3 regions of the Bacillus sp. AC266 genome follow, and region 3 is predicted to be linked to each of the others. Evidence: riboswitches for the same ligand, from Rfam matches in the RefSeq annotation. Region 3 holds a riboswitch; each other region holds the start of a gene.
The links. Region 3 has a riboswitch for lysine ahead of AC0IXC_RS13980 (aspartate kinase). Riboswitches for the same ligand answer to the same signal wherever they lie in the genome.
Positions count from the first base shown of each region.

Region 1 (3,291 bases), on a different contig from region 3:
GTATGTATATGTTCCAGCTCTTTAGAATCATTAAAATTATAAAGATTGTACATAAAAAAGGTACGGTTAGTTGTAATGATTGAATGGCAAGTGGTACGAGAATAAGGAATGTAAATAATAATGGGAAAAGCTGAATGATGTAATTATATAGAAGAGATTTTTTAAAATAAGAAGTTAATTTCTCTTCTAGTGCTAGTAAATAGACAGCATCGGGCTTTTGAATAAATGTACGTATTGGGCATCTCGTTATAATCGCTGTTAAGACGATTGTAATAAGCAATAGAGATATTCCTTTAGAAGGATCCGTTTTAAGAAACTTAGCGTAATAATATGCACCTACACATGAGACGAAGATGAAGCTATATAGTAAACCGTTAATCATACGTGCAAAGTATGTGATGGCATTTTGAATATGTTGTTGAAAGCGAGAGCTCCATAGTGATTCGATTGACATGTTTTTCACCTCTTTTTTCTATTATATATGTTTTATAAAGTAAAAAACGAGCAAATTGCGTTACGCAACTTGCTCGTTTTTCTTTTCTTTATTTTTTTTCTGATCACGATTCATTAATGGATAGAAGGCAAAGCCAATCCCGAATAAACCAATTCCGAGAAGAAATGTTTTTATATCGGATGCGCCGGTTTTAATAACCCATAGTGCATAGCAAAGTGCGATAACTGCAACTACACCATCCATAATTCTTGAACCCATTTCATTCTTATATGTTTCACCAGTTGCGACTAGTTTTAACTGGAAGATTGGTGAAACGAGATATGGAATGAGGTAGGCCAGTGTTGATACGGTAATAACGAATGTATAAGCTTCCGCAATTGTTCCTGATAATGTTGAGAATAAGAACACTTGCGACATAATGTTTGTTAATCGTAGTGAATGAATTGGACTTCCTTTTTTATTCGTTTTTGCGAAGAAGGAAGGGAAGAAACCTTCTTTTGCTGCTTGATAAGGTACTTCTGAGCTTAATAAAATCCAGCCTAATATTGAACCGAATAGGGAAGTAAGAGCAAGTAATGCCATAAGTTTCCCGCCGCCATGACCCATTGCAGCGTTTAATGCATCTGCTAATGGACGTTCAGAAGCTTGTAATTTATCAACGTGAAGTACACCCATTGTTAAAATTGTAATTCCTAAGTAAATTGCAACTGTGATAAGTAATCCTGCAACAGTTGCGCGTTTTACCGTTTTTGGAGAGGTAGCTCGGTTTGATAAAAGAACGGCTGATTCAATCCCGATAAATGCCCAAAGTGTTGTAAGAGCAGCTAAGTTTACTTGTGAAAGTAGACCGTGTGATACGCCTTCTTTATCGATCATTGGTGTGTACCATTGTCCAAACTTTGAAGCTTCGAACGCAAATAACGTAACAATGATGAATAGAAGGAATCCAGTTACTTTCGTTGTTGTTGCTAAGAAGTTTAGCTTCCCAGCTCCGCTTACACCGTTTGTTAAAATTAAATGTGTTCCCCAAAGTAAGATGGAACAAATAGTAAATGTAATTAGTTTTCCAACTTCTATATTGAAAGAGCCAATTGAAAATAGTAGTCGTGTATCTTTCATAATTGGGAAGAAGAGCGATAAATATCCCGCGAAAGATGTAATAATGGCAACGTTACTTGCCCAGTTTGCAACCCAATATCCCCATACCATGCTGAAACCAGCCATTTTCTTTCTTTTTGGTGTTGAGAATAAAGCATATGCATGACTTTGTGGTCCTGTCGTTAAATCAGGACGACGAATTGCTAAATTACCGAAAACAAGAGCTAGCATTAAAACACCAAACCCTGTTGTTAACCAAGCTAAAGTGACACCGAGTGGGCTTGCTGTTTGTGCTAACGTACTTGGCACCATGAAAATACCAGCGCCAACCATGTTACCGACAACGAAAGCTGTTAGTACCCAAAAGCCCCATTTTTTTTGTTGCATAGAAAATACCTCCAAAGTTAGTATAACCAAGTCAAGCGAGGAGATATGTATGTCTTCCTGATAAGGAAGAGAAGGTTCAAACAAAACAAAAAAAGCACGTAATTTGCCGCTACATGCTTTCTATCTTATAAGAAACCCACGACATACCTCTCGATAGCTCTCCACAAACGAAACGTTTGTGACAGTTCTGCACTTATTAAATGCAGACCCAGCAAGCGTGCATGGTGGACACGACTTACTTCGGCAATCATTCCTTTCTCATTTCTTCATCAATGCCACTACATCTCCTGAAATGATACTCTTAATGACTGCAACCTCTACCTCACCGAGATACGAATGAGGATTTATGTATTAAATTAACATGTTTAAGAGTAACAAATGTATTTTTATACGTCAATGGATATAGTAATAATCAGATTATAGAGAAGAATTTGTTATTAGGTCCCGGAGGATTTTAACTAAAAAGCAGCTGACCTAAATATTAGATCAGCTGCTACATATAAGATTAAACTAAGTTTAATACAGTTACTTTTTGACGAGTCATAGACTCAAGGCTCTTACGAATACCTTGTGCGCCCATACCTGAACCTTTTACACCGATGAATGGGAAGTGGTCAGGGCCGCGCTCTGTGCGTCCGTTAATTTGAACAGAACCAGTGTCGATTTTGTTAGCAATTGCAAATGCTTTGTTAATGTCTTTTGTGAAGACACTTGCTTGCAGACCGAACTCTGATTTGTTAGCAATTTCAATCGCTTGTTCGTCAGAAGAAACACGGATGATTGGAAGGATTGGGCCAAATGGCTCTTCCCAAGCAACTTTCATTTCTTCTGTTACGTTGTCGATTAATGTTGGATAAATTAGGTTGCGCTCACGTTTGTTACCGATAACGATTGTTGCACCTTTTTCAGCAGCATCGTCAATTAAACCTTGAACGAAGTCAGCAGATTTGTCGTCGATTAATGGAACGATTGTGCTGTTTTGTTCTGGAGATCCAACTGATAGTTCAGCTACTTGCTCTTTTAATAAGCCAGCTAGTTCGTCTGCTACATTTTCATGTACAAGTACACGCTTAATAGCTGTACAACGTTGACCTGAGTAAGAGAATGCACCGCTTACGATATGCTTTGCAGCTTCTTGTAAGTCTGCATCTTCACAAACGATACCAGGATCTTTACCACCAAGTTCTAATACAAGTGGAATCATCGCAGCTTTTTTCGCTAAATGTTTACCTGTATTTGTACCACCTGTGAACGATACCATATTTACGCCAGGATGTTCTACTAAGTAGTCACCAATTACAGAACCGCGTCCTGTAGCTACGTTTACAAGACCTTTTGGAAGGCCAGCTTTA
Region 1 is NZ_CEEDEC010000005.1:297,293-300,583, reverse strand. Features, by position in the region: gene AC0IXC_RS21485 (ABC transporter permease) at 1-454, opposite strand, end outside; gene AC0IXC_RS21480 (amino acid permease) at 515-1,939, opposite strand; lysine riboswitch at 2,086-2,267, opposite strand; gene gapN (NADP-dependent glyceraldehyde-3-phosphate dehydrogenase) at 2,445-3,291, opposite strand, start outside.
Region 1: linked by a shared signal. The riboswitch ahead of AC0IXC_RS21480 (amino acid permease) and the one ahead of AC0IXC_RS13980 (aspartate kinase) in region 3 are both predicted to bind lysine.

Region 2 (3,291 bases), on a different contig from region 3:
ACGAGCAAACAAATTTGTTTGCTCGTTTTGCTATACTCTATTTCAGTTCACATTTATCAAGTGGAATGACTTTCGTTTTCTTAGTAAATTTATAACCTAACCATAGTACTAAGAAGAGTGGTAAACCGATGTAAGAAACGAGTACACCGTTCCAGTCGATAGATGCTCCTGTAAATGCTCCGTAGTTTTGACCTAAAATAACGATAACACAAAGTGTAAATGCAAAGATTGGACCGAACGGGAACCATTTTGCTTGATATGGTAAATCTTTTAAATCTTTCCCTTGTGCAATATAAGCTTTACGGAAACGGTAATGACTAATAGCAATCCCTACCCAAGCAATAAATCCTGACATCCCAGAAGCATTTAATAACCAAATGTATACAACACCGTCACCGAATAAAGAAGCGATGAAAGCGACGCTACCAACTACTGATGTTGCGATTAATGCGTTAACAGGTACACCGCGGCTATCTAATTTTCCTAAGAACTTTGGTGCTTTTCCTTGGCGAGCTAAATCCCAAAGCATACGAGTTGATGCGTACATTCCAGAGTTACCAGCAGAAAGTACTGCAGTTAAAATAACAGCGTTCATAACAGAAGCAGCGAAGGCAACGCCCGCTTTTTCAAATACAAGTGTAAATGGACTTACTGTAACATCACTTGCTGCAAGGCTATCAGTCGTATAAGGAATTAATAAACCGATAACGAGAATTGCTAAAATGTAGAATAATATAATACGCCAAAAGATAGAACGAATTGCTTTTGGAATATTGCGTTCTGGATCAGCAGTTTCACCAGCAGCTACTCCTAATAATTCAGTTCCTTGGAATGAGAAACCAGCAGCCATAAATACACCGATAATTGCCATGATGCCGCCATTAAATGGTGCATCTGCAACAGTGAAGTTTTTAAAGCCGACAGATTCGCCGCCCATAATTCCAAAAATCATCATAAAACCGACAATTAAAAAGATAATAATAGTAACTACTTTAATAAGTGCGAACCAATATTCAGATTCACCAAAACCTTTAACAGATAAATAGTTTAAGAGAAAAATAATAGCTAAACAAAGTCCACTCCAAATAAGAGAAGGGGTATCTGGGAACCAAAATTTCATAATTAATGTTACGGCCGCTAGTTCAGCTGCAATCGTAATCGCCCAGTTATACCAATAGTTCCATCCAAGTGCAAAACCAAGTGATGGATCAACAAATTTTGTTGCATAAGTACTAAAAGATCCAGTAACAGGCATGTAAGCCGCGAGTTCTGCTAAGCTTGTCATTAAAAAATAAACCATAATTCCAATTGCGGCATATGCGACTAATGCACCGCCAGGACCAGCTGAATGGATAACACCACCACTGGCAAGAAATAATCCGGTACCAATTGTACCACCGAGAGAAATCATCGTAAGGTGACGAGATTTTAATCCGCGTTTTAATTCACCTTGTCCTTGTGTAGTTTGCGTTTTAGAGGTAGATTGATTTGTTGCGCTATTCATGTTCAACACTCCTTTTCTTGTAGGTTAGGAAGGAGCGGGGGAGAAAAATACAAAAAACCGCCAAAGGAATTAGGCGGAACGTTTCACAAATAACCACCCCATCATACCCTTCCGTTAAGATAGCACACCACGTTTACACGGTAATTTTGTAAACGTGACAGTTCTGTTCCTTTCGGAGACAGCCCCAGCTCATATTTCCAGAGAAGAAATATAAACTTCGGCAACTTTTCCTTTCAAACGGAGTCAGTGACATTCGCTGTGTCTCGTCCATTTTACTTTTAAAAGTCGCAACCTCTACCTCATCGGATTGATGAGGATTTATATATTGCTAAGATATTTAATATATGGCAATTGTAATGACTTTCTGAATATATTGCAAGGGATTTTGTTAGGAAAAGTCAAAAAATATCGGTTATTGTATAGGAAACGCTTGCAAAACTCCACCCGAACCTACTTTTATGTAACAATAAGCAAAGAAAAAATTGTTATACAAATGTTTCGCAAAAAATATTGAAAAACCCTTTAAAATTAAAAGAAAATTCAGAAAATATAATTCGACATAACTATTAAAAGGGGATTATTCCTTAAATTCGTTTCAAAGAAATAAGTATAAATCCGATAAATAGAATGAATATTCTTTTTATTTCTGATAAAATTGAGGTATTGTTTAATTGAAAAGGGGATATCATTATGAAATTAGAAACGGAAAGATTATATATAGTACCGTGTACAGAAGAATGGATTCAAATTGCGAATAATCAAGGATACAATAGTGGCCCACATATTGTAGGGCATATAGAAAATGTGAAACGAGATGTGGCTTCATTACCGTGGGGACCGTGGTATGTTATTCGGAAAGAGGATGATGTGGTTCTAGGTGATATAGGATTTAAAGGGAAACCGAATGAGCAACATACGGTAGAAATTGGTTACGGATTTATTGAGAAATATTGGAATAAGGGGTATGCAACAGAAGCAGTTAGTGAATTAATGAAATGGGCTTTTCAAACAGGGGAAGTGAAAACGATTATAGCGGAGACACTCCTTGATAATTATAGCTCCATTCGTGTATTAGAGAAATTACATATGAAAAGAGTAAATAGTACTGAAACGATGGTCAATTGGAAAATAGAAAAATAAAAAATACCGCTCGAAGTAAATCGGGCGGTATTATTATTAATTATGGTAACATTTGTTTTTGATCTTTCGGATAGCCGGCTGTCGATACGTTAGAACGATTGGAATGATTACGAACAGCAATAAAAATAGATATAATAACGACAAGACCAACTGCAACGTAAGAAAGTGAAATAATAGTTGGATCTACTTTAAATGTAGTAAGCAGTGTACGTATATTCGTAAAGATAATAAGTCCGCCAACGAGTACGCCAAGTAAATGAGAAGGAACGATGCGTACTAACCATGCGGCGATTGGTGCGGCAACAATACCACCAAGCATGAGGGCAAATACCCAAACCCAGCTTACTTGTTCCCAGCCAAGTGAAATGAAAAAGCCAATCGTTGCAGCGAGTGAAACAGGAAATTCACTCGTATCTACAGATCCAATAACTTTTCTAGCTTCATTTCCTCTTGCAAGAAGAACAGGTGTCGTAATCGGCCCCCAACCACCGCCGCCAGTTGAATCGACGAATCCAGCGAATAAGCCAAGTGGTACAAGTTGTTTAGCAGACATACGCTTATTTGAAGAAACAATTTGTTTTTGAATGATGAATCGTAATAAAATATAAACCCCTAAAGTAAATAAAAATATGGAAATGTACGGTTTA
Region 2 is NZ_CEEDEC010000001.1:421,081-424,371, forward strand. Features, by position in the region: gene AC0IXC_RS02105 (amino acid permease) at 38-1,504, opposite strand; lysine riboswitch at 1,617-1,809, opposite strand; gene AC0IXC_RS02110 (GNAT family N-acetyltransferase) at 2,195-2,644, shown strand; gene AC0IXC_RS02115 (sulfite exporter TauE/SafE family protein) at 2,685-3,291, opposite strand, start outside.
Region 2: linked by a shared signal. The riboswitch ahead of AC0IXC_RS02105 (amino acid permease) and the one ahead of AC0IXC_RS13980 (aspartate kinase) in region 3 are both predicted to bind lysine.

Region 3 (3,291 bases):
AAAACCATTGTTTCTTTGAAGAAATATGCATCCCGCCTTTTTCATCAATATAAAAATTCAATGTAGAAACGAGTAAATGTGGCTCACCAAAATAATCTACAATTTCATTATTCTCTTCATCCAACTGCATAACAGCGTTAAAATATCTTTTCTTATTATGAAAATAAAAAGTACGATTCCACCGTACAAACTCATTTCCATGTTCATCTCGCTCAGCGGTATTATGTATCACAAACGAAACTTTTTGCCCTCGCTCAGAGAAAAACATTCGAAACTTCGATGTAATTTTTAATATTAATTTAACGAAAAAAGATCCTCCATAAATTTCATCCATTTCCCCTTCCCCAATAAAGCTATTTTCCTTTGTTATCGCATATCGTTCCTGCAATTTTGGATGAAGCCTTTTATAAGAATCCCCTAATAATCTTTCATAAATATTAACCATATACTTATCCCTTTCTCGTCCTCTTGCAATTTTTTGCGCTTGGCAAATTCGTGCTATTTATATAACCGACAATCGATAACCCTATTAGAAGAAAATTTAATGTAATCGGATTAAACGGTTGCGTAAAACTAGCGATATTCGTCGATCCTGCCGCTAATGTTAAAACTATCAACAATATAATATGCAATATAAATAGTTTTCGCTTTTGAAGTGGAAATAGCCACATAACACCCCATATTATTTCTAAAAATCCAACTATTTTAAGTATAAAAATACTACTTTCATTCGATCCGATTAGTGCAGAAAGCATCTTTACTTCTTCTGAATGAGTAAACATCAATTTCGGTACAATCCCTTGATATAACCATACGAAAGCAAATAAAAAGCAAACTAGCCAATACGTCATCGTTCTTCTAATTAGCAACTTAGGATGAAGTCCCTTTTCTAACCATAATTTTAAAGCATCAAAACTCCATGCTGTCGCCCAACCTAATAGTGGACGAAAAACATATAAATCTATCACATTTCCTATACGACCAAATCTCGTATCATAATCATATTGCGTTTCAAAATGAATATGTTCTTCATTCGGTGTATACTTCCAATAACCACGCCCTATTTGTATAAGTGATAATTGATTGTCTGTCCAAAATTTTAAAGAGGAAATGCGTTCTCCAGTTTCTTTTCTTATTTCACCTATCGATTCCCCTTCTCCGGCTATTTCAAGTCCAAATCCGATCTTTGTTTTATATAAAAACTTCTGTGGTTCTCCCTCTTTTTTTTCTAAATACGAAATCTCAGTAAAACGAGCATCCCACTCTGTATGTATATCAGGCTCTTGTGTATATGCCCATAGTTTCTCCATTGTTGTGTTCATTTCTGTGGCTACATAAATAGGCTTTTTCTTCCCCATCCTTCCACCTCCCATGCGCTATATTTTCAATGTACATGCAATGAATCGATTTTGCTACATTTTTCACAAACTAATTTAATAAAAAGATAGAATTTCAAAAAAATACAAAAAACACTTGATTCCCTGAAAAATTTAAATTATTATAAAACAAATGTTACCAACAACTTCATAAATCATACACTCTCGCCTAAAACGTGAGATAGAGGTTGCAACGCTTATAAGTATTCTAAAGGAGACACAGAGATGTCTATGATTTTAGAGGAAAGGAAGTGTTGCCGAAATTGATAAATTTCTCTGCATTTATCAATTGGGGCTGTTTTCGAATAGAAACAGAACTGTCATATGTACAGACGTGTACGTATGAAGAGCTATCTACAAAAAAGAGATATCATTTTTATGATATTCCTTTTTTGGCGGTTTTTTTATTAGCTCCGTTTTCTGTTTCCCTTTTCCTGTAACAGCACCATCCTCACTTATTTGAGATGGTGTTTTTTGTTTTTCTCTCTGGTAACTACAGGAATATTGGGATTTGTATATGTCCTAACCTATTCTTAAAAATGGACGAAAGAAGGAATTCGTAATGGAAACGATTGTACAAAAATTTGGCGGTACTTCTGTCGGAAGCGTCGAACGCATTCAACATGTAGCAAATTTAATTATTGAAGAATATGAACGAGGACATAGTATTGTCTCTGTCGTTTCAGCAATGGGAAAAAGTACGGATAAACTTGTAGCACTTGCTAACGCTATTACTGAAAATCCAAGTAAACGTGAAATGGATATGCTCCTATCTACAGGAGAACAAGTAACCATTTCATTATTAACAATGGCACTACAAACAAAAGGTTATAACGCAATTTCATTAACAGGATGGCAAGCTGGTATTACGACAGAATCTGTACATAGTAGTGCACGGATTATTGACATTAACACTACTCGTATTCAGTCTCACCTTACTGAAGGCACGATTGTTATAGTAGCTGGTTTCCAAGGAGTAAGTGAAGAAAATGAAATTACCACACTTGGCCGCGGTGGCTCTGATACGACTGCTGTCGCATTAGCTGCTGCACTAAAAGCAAAAAAATGTGATATTTATACGGATGTGACCGGCGTATATACGACTGATCCACGAGTTGTACAAGATGCTTATAAATTAGATGAAATTTCTTATGACGAAATGTTAGAGCTTGCCAACCTCGGTGCTGGCGTATTACACCCACGCGCTGTTGAATTTGCTAAAAATCATAATGTAATTTTAGAAGTTCGCTCAAGTATGGAACAAGAAAACGGAACAATTGTAAGGGGAGAATGTAACATGGAACAACAATCAATCGTTAAAGGTATTGCATTTGAGGATAATATTACACGCGTCACAATTAAAGGATTAGAACAAGGTGCACTTTCAACAGTTTTCTCTACATTAGCAGCAGCACATATTAATGTGGATATTATTATTCAAAGTATTACAAATGAAGGAACTGTTCACCTCTCCTTCTCAATCCATTCTAATGATTTAAGAGAAACATTAGAAGTATTGGAACAACATCAAGAAGCACTTCACTACGAATCTGTAGAACATGAAAATCATTTAGCAAAAGTATCAATTGTAGGATCTGGTATGGTATCTAACCCAGGAGTTGCTGCGAATATGTTCACTACTTTAAAAGAAGAAGATATTCATATTAAAATGGTAAGTACATCAGAAATTAAAGTATCTGTCGTTATTGACCGTCTTCATTTAGTAACGGGTGTTGAAGCACTTCATCAATCATTTATGGCGAAAATTGAACCTTTAGTGCAAATGATTTAATTTCCACCAGTAAAACTTACAACAAATTATATGAATCTATTTCCTTCCTATATAAATAGAAAGCTGTTTGCATAGTGGAAAGTGAGAAAAAGGTTATTTAGTTTAAAATCAAGTCGTTTGAAG
Region 3 is NZ_CEEDEC010000003.1:156,116-159,406, forward strand. Features, by position in the region: gene AC0IXC_RS13970 (DUF4166 domain-containing protein) at 1-445, opposite strand, end outside; gene AC0IXC_RS13975 (DoxX-like family protein) at 450-1,358, opposite strand; lysine riboswitch at 1,551-1,737, shown strand; gene AC0IXC_RS13980 (aspartate kinase) at 1,939-3,168, shown strand.